Linked DNA regions of Dinghuibacter silviterrae. The protein of the gene in region 1 interacts with the protein of each later gene in a pairwise test. Links are inferred from orthologs where the notes say so. Each region holds a gene or a part of one and is shown on either strand. Other genes may lie near its edges.

What was found.
Region 2: the proteins of EDB95_RS17650 (region 1) and topA interact in binary tests that used the Escherichia coli proteins (3 or more experiments, as listed by UniProt). The link is inferred for Dinghuibacter silviterrae from one-to-one orthologs.

What each region holds. Positions count from the first base shown.
Region 1 is NZ_SODV01000002.1:100,234-108,223, forward strand. Bases 2,880-5,852 are described here. They hold EDB95_RS17650 (IMPACT family protein), read left to right. Parts: upstream 2,880-4,048; coding sequence 4,049-4,657; downstream 4,658-5,852. Other genes in these bases: prmC (peptide chain release factor N(5)-glutamine methyltransferase), read right to left, coding at 2,880-2,995; ribD (bifunctional diaminohydroxyphosphoribosylaminopyrimidine deaminase/5-amino-6-(5-phosphoribosylamino)uracil reductase RibD), read left to right, coding at 3,022-4,065; EDB95_RS17655 (carbohydrate-binding family 9-like protein), read right to left, coding at 4,691-5,749; EDB95_RS17660 (3-hydroxybutyryl-CoA dehydrogenase), read right to left, coding at 5,746-5,852. Also shown: pepT (peptidase T), read left to right, coding at 1-12; EDB95_RS17625 (SPFH domain-containing protein), read left to right, coding at 26-979; EDB95_RS17630 (MotA/TolQ/ExbB proton channel family protein), read left to right, coding at 1,041-1,751; EDB95_RS17635 (ExbD/TolR family protein), read left to right, coding at 1,757-2,158; more of prmC, read right to left, coding at 2,159-2,879; more of EDB95_RS17660, read right to left, coding at 5,853-6,642; EDB95_RS17665 (carboxypeptidase-like regulatory domain-containing protein), read right to left, coding at 6,650-7,312; EDB95_RS17670 (Mrp/NBP35 family ATP-binding protein), read left to right, coding at 7,430-7,990.
Region 2 is NZ_SODV01000001.1:3,181,342-3,189,435, reverse strand. What follows is about bases 1,781-4,857. They hold topA (type I DNA topoisomerase), read left to right. Parts: upstream 1,781-2,180; coding sequence 2,181-4,535; downstream 4,536-4,857. Other genes in these bases: EDB95_RS13830 (transglutaminase family protein), read left to right, coding at 4,617-4,857; EDB95_RS13840 (hypothetical protein), read left to right, coding at 1,781-2,199. Outside these bases: EDB95_RS27760 (aldo/keto reductase), read left to right, coding at 1-71; EDB95_RS13855 (aldo/keto reductase), read left to right, coding at 20-712; EDB95_RS13850 (hypothetical protein), read right to left, coding at 744-1,181; EDB95_RS13845 (hypothetical protein), read right to left, coding at 1,178-1,606; more of EDB95_RS13840, read left to right, coding at 1,642-1,780; more of EDB95_RS13830, read left to right, coding at 4,858-5,483; EDB95_RS13825 (Dps family protein), read left to right, coding at 5,498-6,010; EDB95_RS13820 (OsmC family protein), read right to left, coding at 6,060-6,470; EDB95_RS13815 (tRNA-binding protein), read left to right, coding at 6,498-6,833; EDB95_RS13810 (methylated-DNA--[protein]-cysteine S-methyltransferase), read left to right, coding at 6,888-7,373; EDB95_RS13805 (macro domain-containing protein), read left to right, coding at 7,378-7,710; EDB95_RS13800 (ferredoxin--NADP reductase), read left to right, coding at 7,719-8,094. UniProt on the Escherichia coli protein: Releases the supercoiling and torsional tension of DNA, which is introduced during the DNA replication and transcription, by transiently cleaving and rejoining one strand of the DNA duplex.

The DNA.
Region 1 (7,990 bases):
AGCGAAGAATAAACCACATATCGATATGAACTATATTCCCTTTATAGGACTCTTTATCCTGGTGATCCTGATTTTTTCCGGTCTGGTGACCGTGGCCCAGGGAAACGTGGCCGTCGTGACCCTGTTTGGCAGCTACCGGCGGATCCTCCGGCCGGGGCTCAATTTCAAGATCCCTATCCTGGAGCAGATCTACCGGAAGATCAGCATCCAGAACCGTTCGGTGGAGCTGGAATTCCAGGCGGTGACCGTGGACCAGGCCAACGTCTATTTCAAGGCCATGCTCCTGTATGCCGTTCAGAACGCCGACGAGGAGACGATCAAAAAGGTGGCGTTTAAATTTATCAGCGAACGGGACTTTATGCAGGCCCTGGTGCGTACCATAGAGGGGACCATCCGCGGCTTCGTGGCGACCAAAAAGCAGGCAGAGATCCTGGGTCTGCGCAGGGAGATCGTTGAATACGTAAAGGCACAGCTCGACCATGCGCTGGAAGAATGGGGTTATCACCTCATGGACCTTCAGATCAACGACATTACTTTCGACAAGGCCATCATCGACTCCATGAGCCGTGTGGTCGCGTCCAATAACCTAAAGGCGGCCGCCGAGAACGAGGGGCAGGCCCTCCTGATCACCAAGACCAAGGCCGCCGAAGCGGAAGGGAACGCCATCAAGATCTCGGCAGCAGCGGAGCGGGAGGCTGCCATGCTCCGGGGACAAGGGGTGGCCCTTTTCCGGGAAGAAGTCGCCAAGGGGCTTAGCCACGCCGCCGAAGAGATGAAACAAGCGAACCTGGATACCAACGTCATCCTGTTCAGCATGTGGACGGAAGCCCTCAAGAACTTCGCGGAAGTGGGGAAGGGGAACGTCATTTTCCTGGACGGCTCCAGCGAAGGCATGCAGAAGACCATGGGGCAAATCATGGCGTTCCTGCAGATGAACCTGACGACCAAGGCAGATTCCAAGGGGTCGAATACTAATTAACACTATTTTGCGTTACTTAGGTACCTGAAAAATTTACTTTTGCCCATAAATCCTAACAGGAATGACCCCTATTTTGCTTCAATTGACCGGTGATTCTGTCCGTAAAATAACCGATTCCCTTGCCCACGCCCAGGCGACCGCTGCCCCTGCCCAAACGATGAACGTGATCGACCTGCTGATCAAGGGCGGATGGATGATGGTGCCCCTGGGTCTTTTGAGCCTTATAGCGGTATTCGTTTTCTTCGAGCGGTATTTCTATATCCGCAAGGTGTCCAAGTCGGACGACAATTTCATGAACATCATCCGCGACCACATCATCAACGGGAACGTCCAGGCGGCGCGCAGCCTCGCCAAAAATACGGCAAACCCGGTCGCGCGGGTGATCGACAAGGGGATACAGCGGATCGGAAAACCCATCGACGCGATCGAGAACAGCATGGAGAATATCGGGAACCTGGAGATCTACAAGATGGAACAAAACCTCGGCATCCTGAGCGTCATCGCCCGGATCGCACCGATGTTTGGATTTCTGGGGACGATCGTCGGGATGATCCAATTGTTTTACGAGATTACATCGACAGGGGTATACGACCTGACCACCATTGCCGGTGGTATTTATGTCAAAATGATCACCAGCGCCTCCGGTCTGATCATCGGCCTGCTGGCATTTGTGGGCTACAGCTTTCTCCATACGCAGATCGACAAATGCGCCAATAAGATGGAGCGCGCCAGCTCCGACTTTATCGATATTTTACAAGAACCCACCCGATAAACCGTATGCAACTGCGATCCAGACGAATGAGGGCCCATGATGCCGAAGTAAGCACGGATGCGCTGAATGACATCCTGTTTATCCTGGTGATGTTCTTCCTGATTGTCTCTACGCTGGCCAACCCGAACGTGATCAAGGTCACTCAGCCAAAATCAAAAGCCGACACCAAGGCCAAACAATCGGTCGTCGTTTCTATAGACGCCAACAAACAGTATTATGTCGGATCGGACAAGGTGACGATCGACCAGCTCAAGGCGGCCTTGATACCGGTTCTGGCGAAGGAAAACGGGGAGCCGACCATCGTCATCAACTCCGACAAGACAGTGCCTATCGACTATGCCGTTGCGGTGATGCGGATTGCCCGGGAGTTGAATGCGAGGACGGTGTTGTCGGTGGATAACAAATAATTATCGTCTTGCCCGGATCATCCGGTCTTTGCCCTGCATATCCTTTTTTAGGGTGACTTCGTTCAGGCCTTCACTTTCGAAGAGCGCGGCTGTTTGGGGGCCGAGGGATTCGTTGATCTCTACGTATAGTACGGTCCCCGCATTTGTGACGCGGGCGAGCTTTCTATAGAATACAAGTGCGTCGTCGTCGGGTACGAACAGTGCCAGGTGCGGTTCCTGGGTGAGGACGCGGTCGTGCATCGCGGCCTTTTCTTTTTCTGCGATATAAGGAGGGTTACTTACCAGGATGTCGACCGCCGGAAGCGTTGTCCAGGTGGATTTGTCCAGGAAGTCCGCCTGGATGAAGCGGACCGGTGCGTGGTGGCGTTCGGCGTTGGCGCGGGCTATGGTTAACGCGCCGGGGGAGACATCCAGGGCGTGGATCGCGGCGTTGGGGAGGTGTTTTTGAAGGGCGATGGGGATGCAGCCGCTGCCGGTGCCGATGTCGAGGATGCGCGGGGCGCCGCTGCGGGCGTCTTCGACGATCCAGTGTACAAGCTCTTCCGTTTCGGGCCGCGGGATCAGGACGTCTTCGTTGACATGGAAAAGGAGCCCATCGAACCAAGCCTCCCCAAGCACATACTGGACAGGCCGCTGGCGCAGGAGCTGGGCGAGGTCGGCTTCAAGTTGGGCGGCCTGCCCGGGGGCCAGGGGATCGGTCTTGCGGAGGATGCGGTCCATGCGTCGCAGACCCAGGCGGCTTTCCAGGACGAGGTCGGCCACGGAAGCGGCCTCGCGAGGGTCGTAGACCGCCAGGAGGGAGCGGGTGAGGTATTCGTAGGCGGCGCCGGTCGTCATGGCTGCAAACGTAGTACTTTTGCAGCATGAGCACGCACGAAAGGTATATGCGGCGTTGTCTGCAACTGGCGGCCCTGGGGGCGGGGAGCGTGGCGCCCAACCCCATGGTCGGTGCGGTGTTGGTGTACCGCGACCTGGTGATCGGTGAGGGGTATCACCAGCGCTATGGACAGGCGCATGCGGAAGTCCATTGCATCAGGGATGCGGAGGAACGGTTTGCGGCGGGGCAGTGGGCGAACTTAGGTTTTGCCGACGCGGGGGCTTTGCTGGCGGCGTCGACCTTGTATGTGTCGCTGGAGCCTTGCGCTCATCATGGGAAAACGCCCCCCTGTGCGGACCTGGTGGTGGCGAAAGGCATCCGGCGCGTGGTCGTGGGGGTGCGTGATCCATTTCCGGAAGTGAATGGTAAAGGCATCGACAAACTGCTCCGGGCGGGGATCGAAGTGATTTGTCCAGTGTTGGAGGAGGACTGCATGGCGCTCAACAGGCGTTTTTTCACTTTTCATACAAAGCACCGGCCCTATATCATCCTGAAGTGGGCGCAAAGCGCGGATGGGTGTATTGGCCGGGAGGGACAGCGGATCGCGGTGTCCAATGCCTGGTCGAAACGGCTTGTCCATCGCTGGCGGAGTGAGGAGGCCTCGATCCTTGTGGGGGGGCATACGGCAAGGGTGGACGATCCGGCACTGACGAACCGGTACTGGCCGGGACCCAGTCCGCTCCGGTTGGTGTTGGATCCGGATGGGGTGCTGACCCCGGGTATGAAGGTGCTGGACGGAGAGGCGCCGACGGTGGTGTATCCGACCCGGGACCTTCGCGAAGTCTTGTCGGACCTGCACCGGCGATCAGCCCAAAGCGTGCTGGTGGAAGGGGGCGCCCGTTTGTTAACCTCCTTTATCGCCGGGGGGCTTTTTGACGAAATCCGGGTGATCCGGTCGGAAACGGTGCACCTGCCGGGCGGGATACCCGCCCCCGTTATGCCGGTGGTACCGCTTCAGCGGTCTTTTGCGTTGGGGGACGACCGTGTGTTCATTTATAGTAGTTTTGTGACGCATGGATATTGGGGCTGACGTTTATTATACCATCGACAAGCCGTCGGTGGCTGAATTCAAGGACCGGGGCAGCCGGTTTATTGCTTTTGCCTATCCTATTCTCACCCAGGCCGATTTCAAAGAATGTTTGCAGAAGGTAAAAAAAGAACACCCCAAGGCGGACCACCATTGTTTCGCCTATCGTCTGGGCGTGGATGGTCTTCAGTTCCGTTCGGGGGACGATGGGGAACCCGCGGGCAGTGCGGGGCGGCCGATCCTCGGACAGCTTGATTCCAAAGAACTGACCAATACCGCGGTGATCGTGGTGCGCTATTTCGGGGGAACGCTTTTAGGCGTACCGGGGCTGATCAATGCGTATAAAACCGCAACGGCGCTGGCGCTCCAGGTGGTGCCGATCGTCTCCAAACCGGTGGAGGTGCCGTACGAGCTGCACTTCGACTATACACAACTCAACGACGTGATGCAGGTGGTGCGTCAACAACAGTGCCGTGTGATCGAACAGGACTTGCAACTGTTTTGCCGCATGGTCGTGGGGATACCCAAGGTGCGGCTGACGGAGGCGTTGTACAAGCTTGGGGAGTTGTATACGGTGGAGGTCAAAAAAGTCTGACGCTTTTGCGGCCGCGCACCCTGCGCGGATTTCTCAATGCTGCCGCCCGATATTCCCGTTCGGATCGATGGTCCACGTTTCATGGGTGTCCGGGGCGGTCAGCATCGCAATGAAGGTATGGGCGGTGGCTTCGATGGTGAGCGCCGTGCTATGTCCATCGATCGCGCTTTCCGCGGCCAGGCCAAGCCCGGCGGCATCCGTATAGGTGCCGTGCGTACCGTGATACATCATTTCCCTGTAGGCCACTTCCCAAAGACGGTTTTTTAGCGACTCGGAGAAGGGAAGCGTGAACGCCGTATCGTGGTCTGCAAACAAGAGGTACCCCCAACGCTCTGGAAAGTGCATGTTGATGACGCCTTGCGGGGACCACACCCAGTTGTGCTCGGGTACGTTTTGGCGTTTTACATAATGGCCGTCCTGTACGTCGGTGTCCCATTCGACACGGGAGAAATTGATGCGCCACAGGGACCCGGGGGCGGGCGTTTCTGTGCCGTTACCCATGCTGATGGCGGCGATGGGGACGGCCATTTCCACGGTCCAGCCGCGGTCGGTGTCCCCGGGATGATTGAGGGTACCGTCGATGTGTACGGCCTTTTGGAGACCGGTGGCGTCCCAGGAGATCAACGCGTTCCCGCCGACCCGGTAGGGTTCGGGCAGGTAAAGATCGAAGAGGGTGCCCAGGGCGTTGATCTCCATTTCGAAATAGTGCCTGGCGTTGTTATCGGGGTTGACAAAGACCTCGAAGTCGTTGTCGTGGAAGATGATGTCGTCGTGATGGTTCAGTGTTGCCCATACATCGGGTTCTTCGAGCTGGGCGGCGATATAGAGATAGTGTTCGTCCCACAGCATCTTTGCCCGGGTGCGAAAGCGCGGGCGGGGACGGATATCACCTTCAATATCGGAAAAGTCCCCGGTCCAGGGGGCCGTTTGCCAGGCGGCGTCGTCCAGCCGGCCGTCGATGTGCGGGGGCACGGACGTTTTTTGAACGACATAGTGCAGGGGCATCCGGGTCAGCCGGGTAAGAAGGGCGCTGTCGTCCTGGGCGGTGGCGCGAAGGGCGGACAGGAGCAGGAGGAAAAAGAGGGGTTTCATACGCGGAAGCGGGCGCTGGGCCGCGCATTTTTGGGGCCACCCGTATAGTCGTAAAATCCTTCGCCGCTTTTAATCCCCAGGCGGCCGGCGGTTACCATATTGACCAGGAGGGGACAGGGGGCGTATTTGGGCTGGCCAAAGCCGTCGTGGAGGACGCGCAGGATGGACAGGCAAACGTCCAGGCCGATGAAGTCGGCGAGCTGGAGCGGGCCCATCGGGTGGGCCATGCCGAGCTTCATTACGGTATCGATGGCTTCCACGCCCGCCACGCCTTCATAGAGGCTGAAGATGGCCTCGTTGATCATCGGCATGAGGATGCGGTTGGCGATAAAACCCGGGTAATCGTTGACCACGCACGGCACCTTTTCCAGCCGTTGGGAAAGGGCGACCACGGTGTCGGTCACAGTAGACTGGGTGGCGTACCCGTTGATGACTTCGACGAGTTTCATCACGGGTACCGGATTCATGAAGTGCATGCCGATCACCTGACCCGGCCGGCGCGTGGCCGCGGCGATCCGGGAGATGCTGATGGAGGATGTATTGGTGGCCAGGATGGCGTGTTCCGGTGCCGCCTGGTCGATGCTGCCAAAGATCTGGAGTTTGAGCGTCACGTCTTCGGTGGCGGCCTCGACAACGAGGTCCGCGTCGCGTACGCCCTCCTGGATCGTGGTCACGGTCCGGATGCGGGCCAGGGTGGCGTCTTTTAGCGTCTCAGGGATGCTTCCCTTTGCCACCTGGCGGTCGAGGTTGGCCGCGATGGTGTGCAGGGCTTTGTCCAGGCGCTCTGTGGAAACGTCTACAAGGGTCACCGGGTAGCCGTACTGGGCGAAAGTATGCGCGATTCCATTACCCATGGTACCCGCCCCGATCACTGCAACCGTTTGTTCAGCCATGACGGAACTAATAATTGTCGTCGGAATTGTTTTTGAAGTCACCCCTTTTCCATGCTTTGATAAACTCGCTCCAGGCAAAGGGGTTGAAGATGTTCTGTGGGGGGGCCTGCCCGGTATAATACATGCTCCGGGCCTGTTGCGTCAATTGGTAGTTGGTCATTTCCCGGGCGTCCCTGGGCAGGGTCCTGAGGAGACGCGCCCTTTGCTTCGGGTCCATGTTCTTGGTGGCGGTGGCCATGGCGTCGTCCTTGAACTCCATCGTCACAAAGTCCCGCTCGAACTGTTCCCGGGTGGGCCGGGGCCGGAGCACGACCGTGGTCATATACTTGCTGGTGTCTGCGGACATCAGGGCAACGAGGCTGTATTGATTGCCCACGATATCGGTGGGGACCTTTTTCTCCACCGGGGTATAACCGACGAAGGTGAATTGCAGGACGTCTCCCTTGAGTACGACGATCGAAAACACCCCCTGCTCGTTGGCTACGGCGCCCCTCCTCTCCCCTTTGACCATGATGGTGGCGCCGGGAAGGGCCTTAAGGCTGTCAGAGGACATGACCACACCAACCAACTGCACGACCGAGTCCTTGAAATTCTCAAATTGAGCAAAGGTCCTTGATGCGGGTAAAATGCCGATCACCCCAAGCAGACAAATTTTCAGCAATCTCTTCATAAAGTGTAAATACTCCGTCAACGGGCAAGATACCCCCATTTTACCAGATTCAAGCAAAGTAAGGTGATCAATGGTTAATTTTGCGGGAGGGAAACTATTTTAACAAATGTATAAAAGATGACGGAACAGCAAGTATTGAAGGCGCTTGGAAACGTCCAGGAACCGGACCTCGGGAAGGATATCGTGACCCTGGATATGGTAAAAGATATTCATATCGAAGGCAGGAAAGTCCGCTTCACGGTGGTCCTGACCACCCCGGCCTGCCCGCTCAAGGATATGATCCACAATGCCTGTGTGAACGCGATCCATCTGTTGGTGGACAAGGAGGCCGAGGTCGACGTACACTTTACGGCAAATGTTAGCTCTAATAGGCTGGATAGCAAGCAATTACTACCCAAGGTCCGGAACATCATCGCGGTGGTGTCTGGAAAAGGTGGCGTAGGGAAGTCCACCGTGGCGGCCAACCTGGCCCTCGCACTGGCCAAGGGAGGCGCTTCCGTGGGGCTGATGGATGCAGACATCTATGGGCCGAGCGTGCCCATCATGTTTGGTGTCCGCGGCGAACGTCCGCTGATGACGACGGTGAATGGGAAAAATATGATCGCCCCGCTGGAACAATATGGCATCCAATTGATGAGCATTGGTCTTCTGGTGGATGAAAAACAAGCGGTGGTGTGG
Region 2 (8,094 bases), on another replicon or contig:
CGGCCTCACCCGCAAACACATCCTCCACCAGGTCGAAGAAAGTCTCCGCCGTCTCGGGACCGATTATATAGACCTCTACCAAATCCACGGTTTCGACCCCCTCACACCCTTCGAAGAAACCCTCGGCGCGATGGACGACCTCGTCACCAGCGGCAAGGTCCGGTACATCGGTTGCAGCAACCTCGCCGCCTGGCAACTGATGAAGGCCCTCGGCATCTCCGAACGCGACCACCTCCCCCGCTTCGTGTCCCTCCAGGCCTACTATACCGTCGCCGGCCGCGACCTCGAACGCGAACTCGTCCCCCTCCTCCTCGACCAACGCCTCGGCCTCATGGTCTGGAGCCCCCTCGCAGGAGGCCTCCTCAGCGGCAAGTTCGACCGCAACACCACCCCTTCCGAAGGCCGCCGCACCGTCTTCGACTTCCCCCCCGTCAACAAGGAACGCGCTTTCGACATCGTCGACGTCCTCCGCCCGATGGCCGCTTCGCGGGGAGTTTCCGTCGCCCAAGTCGCCCTCGCCTGGCTCCTCCACCAACCCGTCGTCACCACCGTCATCATCGGCGCCAAACGCCTCGACCAGCTCGAAGACAACCTCGCGTCCGTCGACGTGACGTTGTCCGCCGACGAACTGGCCCGTATAGACGAAGTCAGCCGGCTGGCGCCGGAGTATCCGGGGTGGATGCTGGCGCGGCAGGGAGGGGATCGCACGTAGGTGCTGGGCCGGCGCGCCGCGTGGACTGCGTTTAAGGGCGTCCGGCCACCCGCGCCTGCACCTCCGCCGCAAAGGCTTCCAGGCGTTTGTTGTTCCAGGCCAGGGACAAAGAAAATTCCTTTCGAACGCCCTCTTCGTCCAGGTAACGGACACGCCAGCGGCGTTGCCCATTTTTACTGAACATGGCCGTATAGCTGTACATCTGTACAACCCGTTCAAGGGGAATGACCTTTTTTTGCCAACCCCTCGCCACATATAAATACTGATCGTCCCGCGTTAGCCTTTTTTTCGTCAACCAGTGGAGCCCCAGGGCTATCCAGACCATGATGATAAATACAAGCGGTTCAAAGCCTTCCTCGACATAGGAACTCATAAAAAAAAGAAGACCCGCCAGGGCGCACAGGAGGTGGGGTATGACCATAAGCCAGGGCGAATCGGTCAGAAGCGTGCGCTCAGCAGGTAGGCTCATGAGCGCTTTTTTGCACCGATTTCGCTTTCCAGAACCTCCATATTCCCATTATTCAAAGGAATGGTAAACGACACTTCGTCCTTCTCCCCATCCTCCCCGACAAACCCGATCACCCACCGGCGCCGGTAGGTCCGGAAAGAGCTGAAGTCATTATATACTTCAGTGATCCGCTCCACGGGTATAACAAGCAATTCCCGTCCGCGGGTGACATATACATTGTTATCGTCCCGGGACAACCGGGTCATCGTATACCAATGGAGACCCAAAACGATCCAGACGCCGACGCATACCACGAACCGGAAGACGCCCAGCGTCAAAAGATGGGAGGAAATCATGTACGTGAACATCAGCGCGATCACCGCGTGGACGATCCCCTGCACCCAGGGGGGGTCGGTTAGAAGGATACGATCAGAGGGAAGGTTCATACAAGAAATGTAGGGAAAAATCCTAGGTTTAACGGATGGGAAAAGCGCTTCTTTTTATTTTTCTGTGCGGCGCCGCATTCTGTAGCCGGGCGCAGACACTCGTGTCGAGGAAGTTGATGGTCGTTCCGCTGACGGCATGCTGGCCACCACTGCCGGATACCTTCGCACCGGCGTCCCTCACCAAGGCGGAGGCGCTCCATGTGCGACAGCTACTCAAAAATACGCGGCACATTTCCAAATATTATATCCAACTGGCCGCTGCGACCAACCGCAGAAACGAAAAAATCGTTTTCGTCATGGGTGCTTGTGAAAGGCCGGAGGGCTGGCCGGCCAAGCCCATGGGGGTCGTCATGGATGGGGGCAATTGCTATTTCGAGGCCCAGGTGAACCTGACCCAGGACAAAGTCACCGCCTTCGGATTTCATGGCTGGGGCATGAAAATTTGGCGCAGCCTCAAACGACCACCTTTTTGTTTCTTAAATTATTCCATTAATATTGCCGCGGCGGTAAAATGGAGGCCGTGGGGGGACGGTCCCCCCGCCAAAATCCGTAAGCCCTTTATAATTAAAGAATTATGGCAAAGAACCTGTTAATAGTGGAGTCTCCGGCTAAGGCTAAGACGATTGAAAAGATCCTGGGAAGCGATTTTGAGGTCAAAAGCTGCTACGGACACATCCGGGACCTGGAAAAGGACGACATGGGGATAGACCTTAAGAATAATTATTCCCCTCGTTATATCATCCCTGAGGACAAGGAAAAGGTCGTCAAGGAGCTGAAGAGCACCGCCAAAAAATCGGACGAAGTGTGGCTCGCAACGGATGAGGACCGTGAGGGGGAGGCGATCAGCTGGCACTTGTGCGAGGTCTTGGGTCTGGACCCGAAAACGACGAAACGTATTGTTTTTCACGAAATTACAAAACCGGCCATCGAGGCGGCGGTGCGTACGCCGCGGCTGCTGGACATGAACCTGGTGAATGCCCAACAGGCAAGGCGGGTGTTGGACCGGATCGTGGGTTTTGAGCTGTCGCCGGTACTTTGGCGGAAGATGAGCATGCGCAATTCGCTGTCGGCGGGGCGGGTGCAGAGCGTGGCGGTACGGCTGATCGCGGAACGCGAGCGGGAAATCAACGCCTTTAAGGCGGAAAGCACGTTTAAGCTGGAGGCCTGGTTTAGCGCCCATGACACGGCCAAACGCCCGGTCACGTTTAAGGCGGAGGGCGGCAAGTACAAACAGGCGCAGGACGCGGAGGCCTTTTTAAAGAGCTGTATCGGCGCGACGTATACTGTGAAGGACATCCAGGTCAAACCGACGAAGAAAACGCCCTCGGCGCCGTTTACCACGTCCACCCTCCAGCAGGAGGCGAGCCGGAAGCTGGGCTACTCCGTGAGTAAAACGATGTTGCTGGCGCAAAAGCTGTACGAAAGCGGGAAAATCACCTACATGCGTACGGACAGCGTCAACCTGTCAGAAACCGCCATGGAGGATATAAAAAAGGCGATCGAAAAGGGATACGGAAACCGGTTTATACAGGTCCGTAAGTATAAGAACAAAAACGAATCGGCCCAGGAAGCGCACGAAGCCATCCGGCCGACCTATATGGACGAGACGAGCGTGGACGACAGCGATACCCGCCGTTTGTATGAGTTGATCTGGAAGCGGACCATGGCGTCGCAGATGGCGGACGCGGAGCTCGAAAAGACGATCGCCAAGATCGATATTTCGACCAACAAGGAAACGCTGACGGCGCAGGGTGAAGTGCTGAAGTTCGAAGGCTTCCTTAAAGTCTATATGGAAGACCGGGACGAGGAAGACATCACCGAGGAAGACGATGCCGAAGGCATGCTGCCGCCGTTGGTCGTCGGCCAGGAACCGGCCTTTAAGGAGATGAAAGCTACCGAGCGGTTTAGCCGCCCCTCGCCCCGGTATACGGAAGCCAGCCTTGTCAAAAAGCTGGAAGAGCTGGGGATCGGCCGGCCGTCTACCTACGCACCGACGATTTCCACGGTTCAAAAACGGGGATATGTGGAGCGCAGGGACAAGGAAGGCGTCAAACGCGATTACCGCGTTCTGTTGCTGGCCAAAGACAAGATTTCGAGCGAGACCCATCAGGAAAATACGGGCGCGGAAAAGGCGAAACTTTTCCCCACCGACCTCGGGCTGGTGGTGACGGATTTCCTCAACCAGCACTTTACCGAGATCATGGACTATGGGTTTACCGCCAAGATCGAAGGAGAGTTTGACGAGGTCGCGGGCGGTCAGCAGAAGTGGACCAAAATGATCGATGAGTTTTACAACCCTTTTCATAAGGACGTGGAAAACACCCTCGAAAACGCCGAACGCATCAAGGGTGAACGCGAGCTGGGGCTGGATCCTGTGTCGGGGAAAAAGGTCGTGGCGCGGATGGGGCGTTTTGGTCCCATGGTCCAGATCGGGGATGTGAGTGACGAGGAAAAGCCGCGTTTTGCCAAGTTAAAGAACACGCAAAGCATCGAAACCATCAGCTACGACGAAGCCATGGACTTGTTCCGGCTGCCCCGCAACCTGGGCCAGTTCGAGGATACGGACGTGGTGGTGAATATCGGCCGCTTCGGGCCGTACGTGGCGCACGATAAACTTTTCTACTCCCTGGGTAAGGAACTGGATCCGTATAGCGTGACGCTGGAAGAAATGATTCCGCTGATCACCGAAAAACGCCAGGCCAAACAGGAGCGGACGATCAAGGTGTTCGAGAAGGAAAAGATCCAGTTGCTCCGCGGTCCTTACGGTCCGTATATTAAAATCGGCTTACGTAATTTCCGCTTGCCGAAGGAGGCACAGGAGCGCGCGGCAGACCTGACCATCGAGGAAGTGAAGGCCTTTGTAGAAGAGGCCAAGGCCAACCCGCCGAAAAAAGCCGCCAAGTCGGCTCCCAAAAAGAAAAAAGCATGACCCCTTCAAAGGGGTCTTTTTTTTGCACATTAACCATAGGTTTGGACAAAAATTAAATAGCTTTTGCTAATTTAGGATTACATGAGAGAGACAAAAGAAATAAACGCCCTGTTGCACCTCATAGACGATCCGGATGAAGAAGTGTTCTCGACGGTAAGCGAGCGGATTGTGTCCTATGGAAAAGGCATCATCCCCAACCTGGAGAATCTTTGGGAGAACACCCCGGATGAAACGACCCAGGAACGGATAGAGCTCCTCATCCATAGCCTGCACTACCGGGACCTGAAAACAAACCTCTCGGATTGGGGCAAGCTCGAAAACCCTGAGCTATTACAAGGAGCGTTGCTGATCGACCGCTACCAGTACCCCGAGGTGTCTTTTAACGGGATCACCCAGGAGCTGGAACGGATGCGCCGGAACATCTGGCTGGAGTTGAACAACTACCTGACGCCGCTTGAACAAGTCAACATCATTAACGGTATTCTCTACAACTATTATAAGCTAAAGGGTACCGAGGTCGCCTACACGAACCCGGACGAGTTCTTTCTCCACAAGGTCATCGAATCGAAGAAAGGCAACGCGATTTCCACGGGTATCCTCTACGCCGCCCTTTGCCAGTTATTGGACATCAACGTCCTCCCGGTGAATATTCCCCGGCAGTTTATCCTGGGGTATTTCGACCCCAACTACGACGTCCTGCACGCGGGCGGGAACCCGGCCCATAAGATCCAGTTTTTCCTTGACCCCATGACGGGTCAGGTATTTACGCACAAGGACGTGGAAACCTACTTCAAACGCATTTCCGTCCCCCCCATACCCACGTATTACAAACCCCTCACGCCCAAGCGTACGATTCAATTGCTGACCGAAGAGCTCTCCAAGTGTTTTGGGAGCCAGCCTTACAAGCAAGCCGAGCTGGCGCAATTGTCGCAGCTCCTCGGAGACTAAAATTGCAATTTTATATGAGCACCAACACCTCCGTTGTGGAAAAGCACCACCCCACTGTGTCTGCCAACACAGGCATCCTTCCCAAAAATTCCGAAGCGGTCGCCCTGATCCTGAACACGCTCCTGTCGGACGAACAGGTTCTCTACGCCAAGATCCGGAACTACCATTGGAACGTGGAAGGCCCCAGCTTTATGGAACTGCACAAGTTCTATGAAAGCATGTACGAAGCCATCGCCGACCAGATCGACGACGTGGCCGAACGCGTCCGTAAAATCGGACACTTTGCCGAAGGCCGTTTGAAGGACTTTATCGAATTATCCCACCTCGAAGAAGGGGAATACACAAAAGATCCCCGCGAGCAACAAAAGAACCTGCTCGACGACCATGAGACGATCACCCGTTTTATCCGCGAACACGTGGACGAAATAGCGGACAAATATCGGGACGCCGGGTCGAATGACTTCCTGATCGGGGTGATGAAGGAACACGAGAAATGGGCGTGGTTCCTACGAGCTTATCTGGGCTAAAAAAAAAAGGGGCTAGTCGACTAGCCCCTTTTTTTATGCCCGCTGGCGGCTAGTACAAGGTTGCATCCAGGGTGATCTCGGTATTCAGTAACTTTGAGATGGGGCAATTCTCCTTGGCGTCCTTCACCGCCGTGTCGAATTGTTCCTTGGTCATCCCGGGCACCTTGGCCTTCAGGACGAGGCGGGAAGAAGTGATGGTCCCGTTGTCGAGGGTTACCGCGGCAGACGTCTCCAGGGACTCGGGCGTGAGGCCCATGGACCCGATGACGAAGCTGAGCTTCATGGTGAAGCAACCCGAGTGGGCGGCGGCCACCAGCTCTTCGGGATTGGTCCCGACACCATCTTCAAAGCGGGATTTGTAAGAAAACTGCGTTTGGTGCAGGGTGCCGCTTTGCGTATCGAGCGTGCCCTTGCCGTCCTTGCCGGAACCAAGCCATACGGCGGTAGCTGTGCGTGTCATAAGTGCTATTGTTATTTGTTCAAAGATATGGAAACAATTCTGCCAGCCGAATTTGAAAAACTGGACATCCGGGTCGGTACCGTGACCGCGGCGCGCGTCTTCCCCGAAGCACGCAAACCGGCCTACCAGCTCGAAGTGGATTTTGGCCCGTTGGGCGTCAAACGGTCCAGCGCACAGATCACCGCCTATTATGCCCCCGACGACCTGGTGGGGCGCCAGGTCATCGGGCTGGTCAACCTGCCCCCCAAACGGATCGCGGGCTTTATGAGCGAATGCCTGGTCCTGGGGGTATACGACACCGGTGGGCAGGTGGTCCTCTTGCAGCCGGACCGGGCGATGGAGAATGGGTGCAAAATCGGTTAAACCCCCGCGCCCCTTCGGGGCGCGTATTAAACTATTGCGATTTTATCGAGTCCAATGACCTACGTTGCCTATTATCATTCCCCGGTGGGGATCCTGCGCCTCGGTGGCACCGAGCACTATATCAGTGAGATATACTACCTCGATGCCTTGCCGCCGGACGCGCGGGTTCATCTTAACCCTTTGCTGCAAAACTGCCAGGAGCAACTCATGGAATACTTCCAGGGGCTCAGGAGGACATTCGACCTCCCGGTGCACCAGGAAGGCTCCGAATTTCAGCAACGGGTCTGGGGAGAACTGATGGGCATTCCCTACGGACGGACCATCACCTATATGGATCTGGCTAAACGGGTCGGAGACCCCAAAGCCGTCCGGGCGGTGGGAACGACCAACGGGAAAAACAAGATTGCGATCGTGCTCCCCTGTCACCGTGTGATCGGGGCCAGAAATGACCTGGTTGGCTATGGGGGCGGCTTGTGGAGGAAACGCTGGTTACTGGAACACGAGAACAAAATCGCCCATGGGGTCCAAACATTATTCTAAAGTCATGCAAACCCAACTTGTCGTCTTACAGGGGGACATCCGCCAGCTCAACGTGGATGCCAAAGCCCTGGACCTTACCGAAGACACCGCCACCGCCTATCGCAAGGCCCTGCTGCGGGCCAAATCCGACAACGCCCGCTCCATCGCATTCCCCTGCGTGAGCTTTGGGAACAACCCCTCTGGTGCCGCAGAGGTCGCCCTCAAAACCGTCCGCGACTTCCTTTCCGAAAACCCGGGCACCTTTTCGGAGGTGATCTTTGCCTGCTGGGACACGGAAAATTACAAACTGTATAAAGCCATGCTCGGCGGGGAGAACCGCGTGATCAATATCCCGTAAATTTGGGGATGATCCTCCTTCGTGTCGCCGGCCGACGTTCCGAAACCCACGATACCGTTACATTCCTTTTGGAGGGGCCCGCTGTGCCGTATGCGCCCGGTCAGTTTCTGACGCTGCTCGTGGATCACTATGGGCGGGAGGTCCGGAGGTCTTTTTCCCTCACTTCTTCGCCGGGGGATCCTTTTTACGCGATTACCGTGAAGCGGAAGCCTAATGGGGAGATTAGCCGTTTTTTGCAGGATCGCTTGCGCGTGGGGGATACGATTTCGGCCTTGCCGCCGGCGGGGAGGTTTACGTTCGAGGCAGCCGCTGCCCTGCGCGACATCGGTTTTATCGCCGCCGGGAGCGGCATCGCCCCCATACTGCCGCTGATTCGCCAGGCGC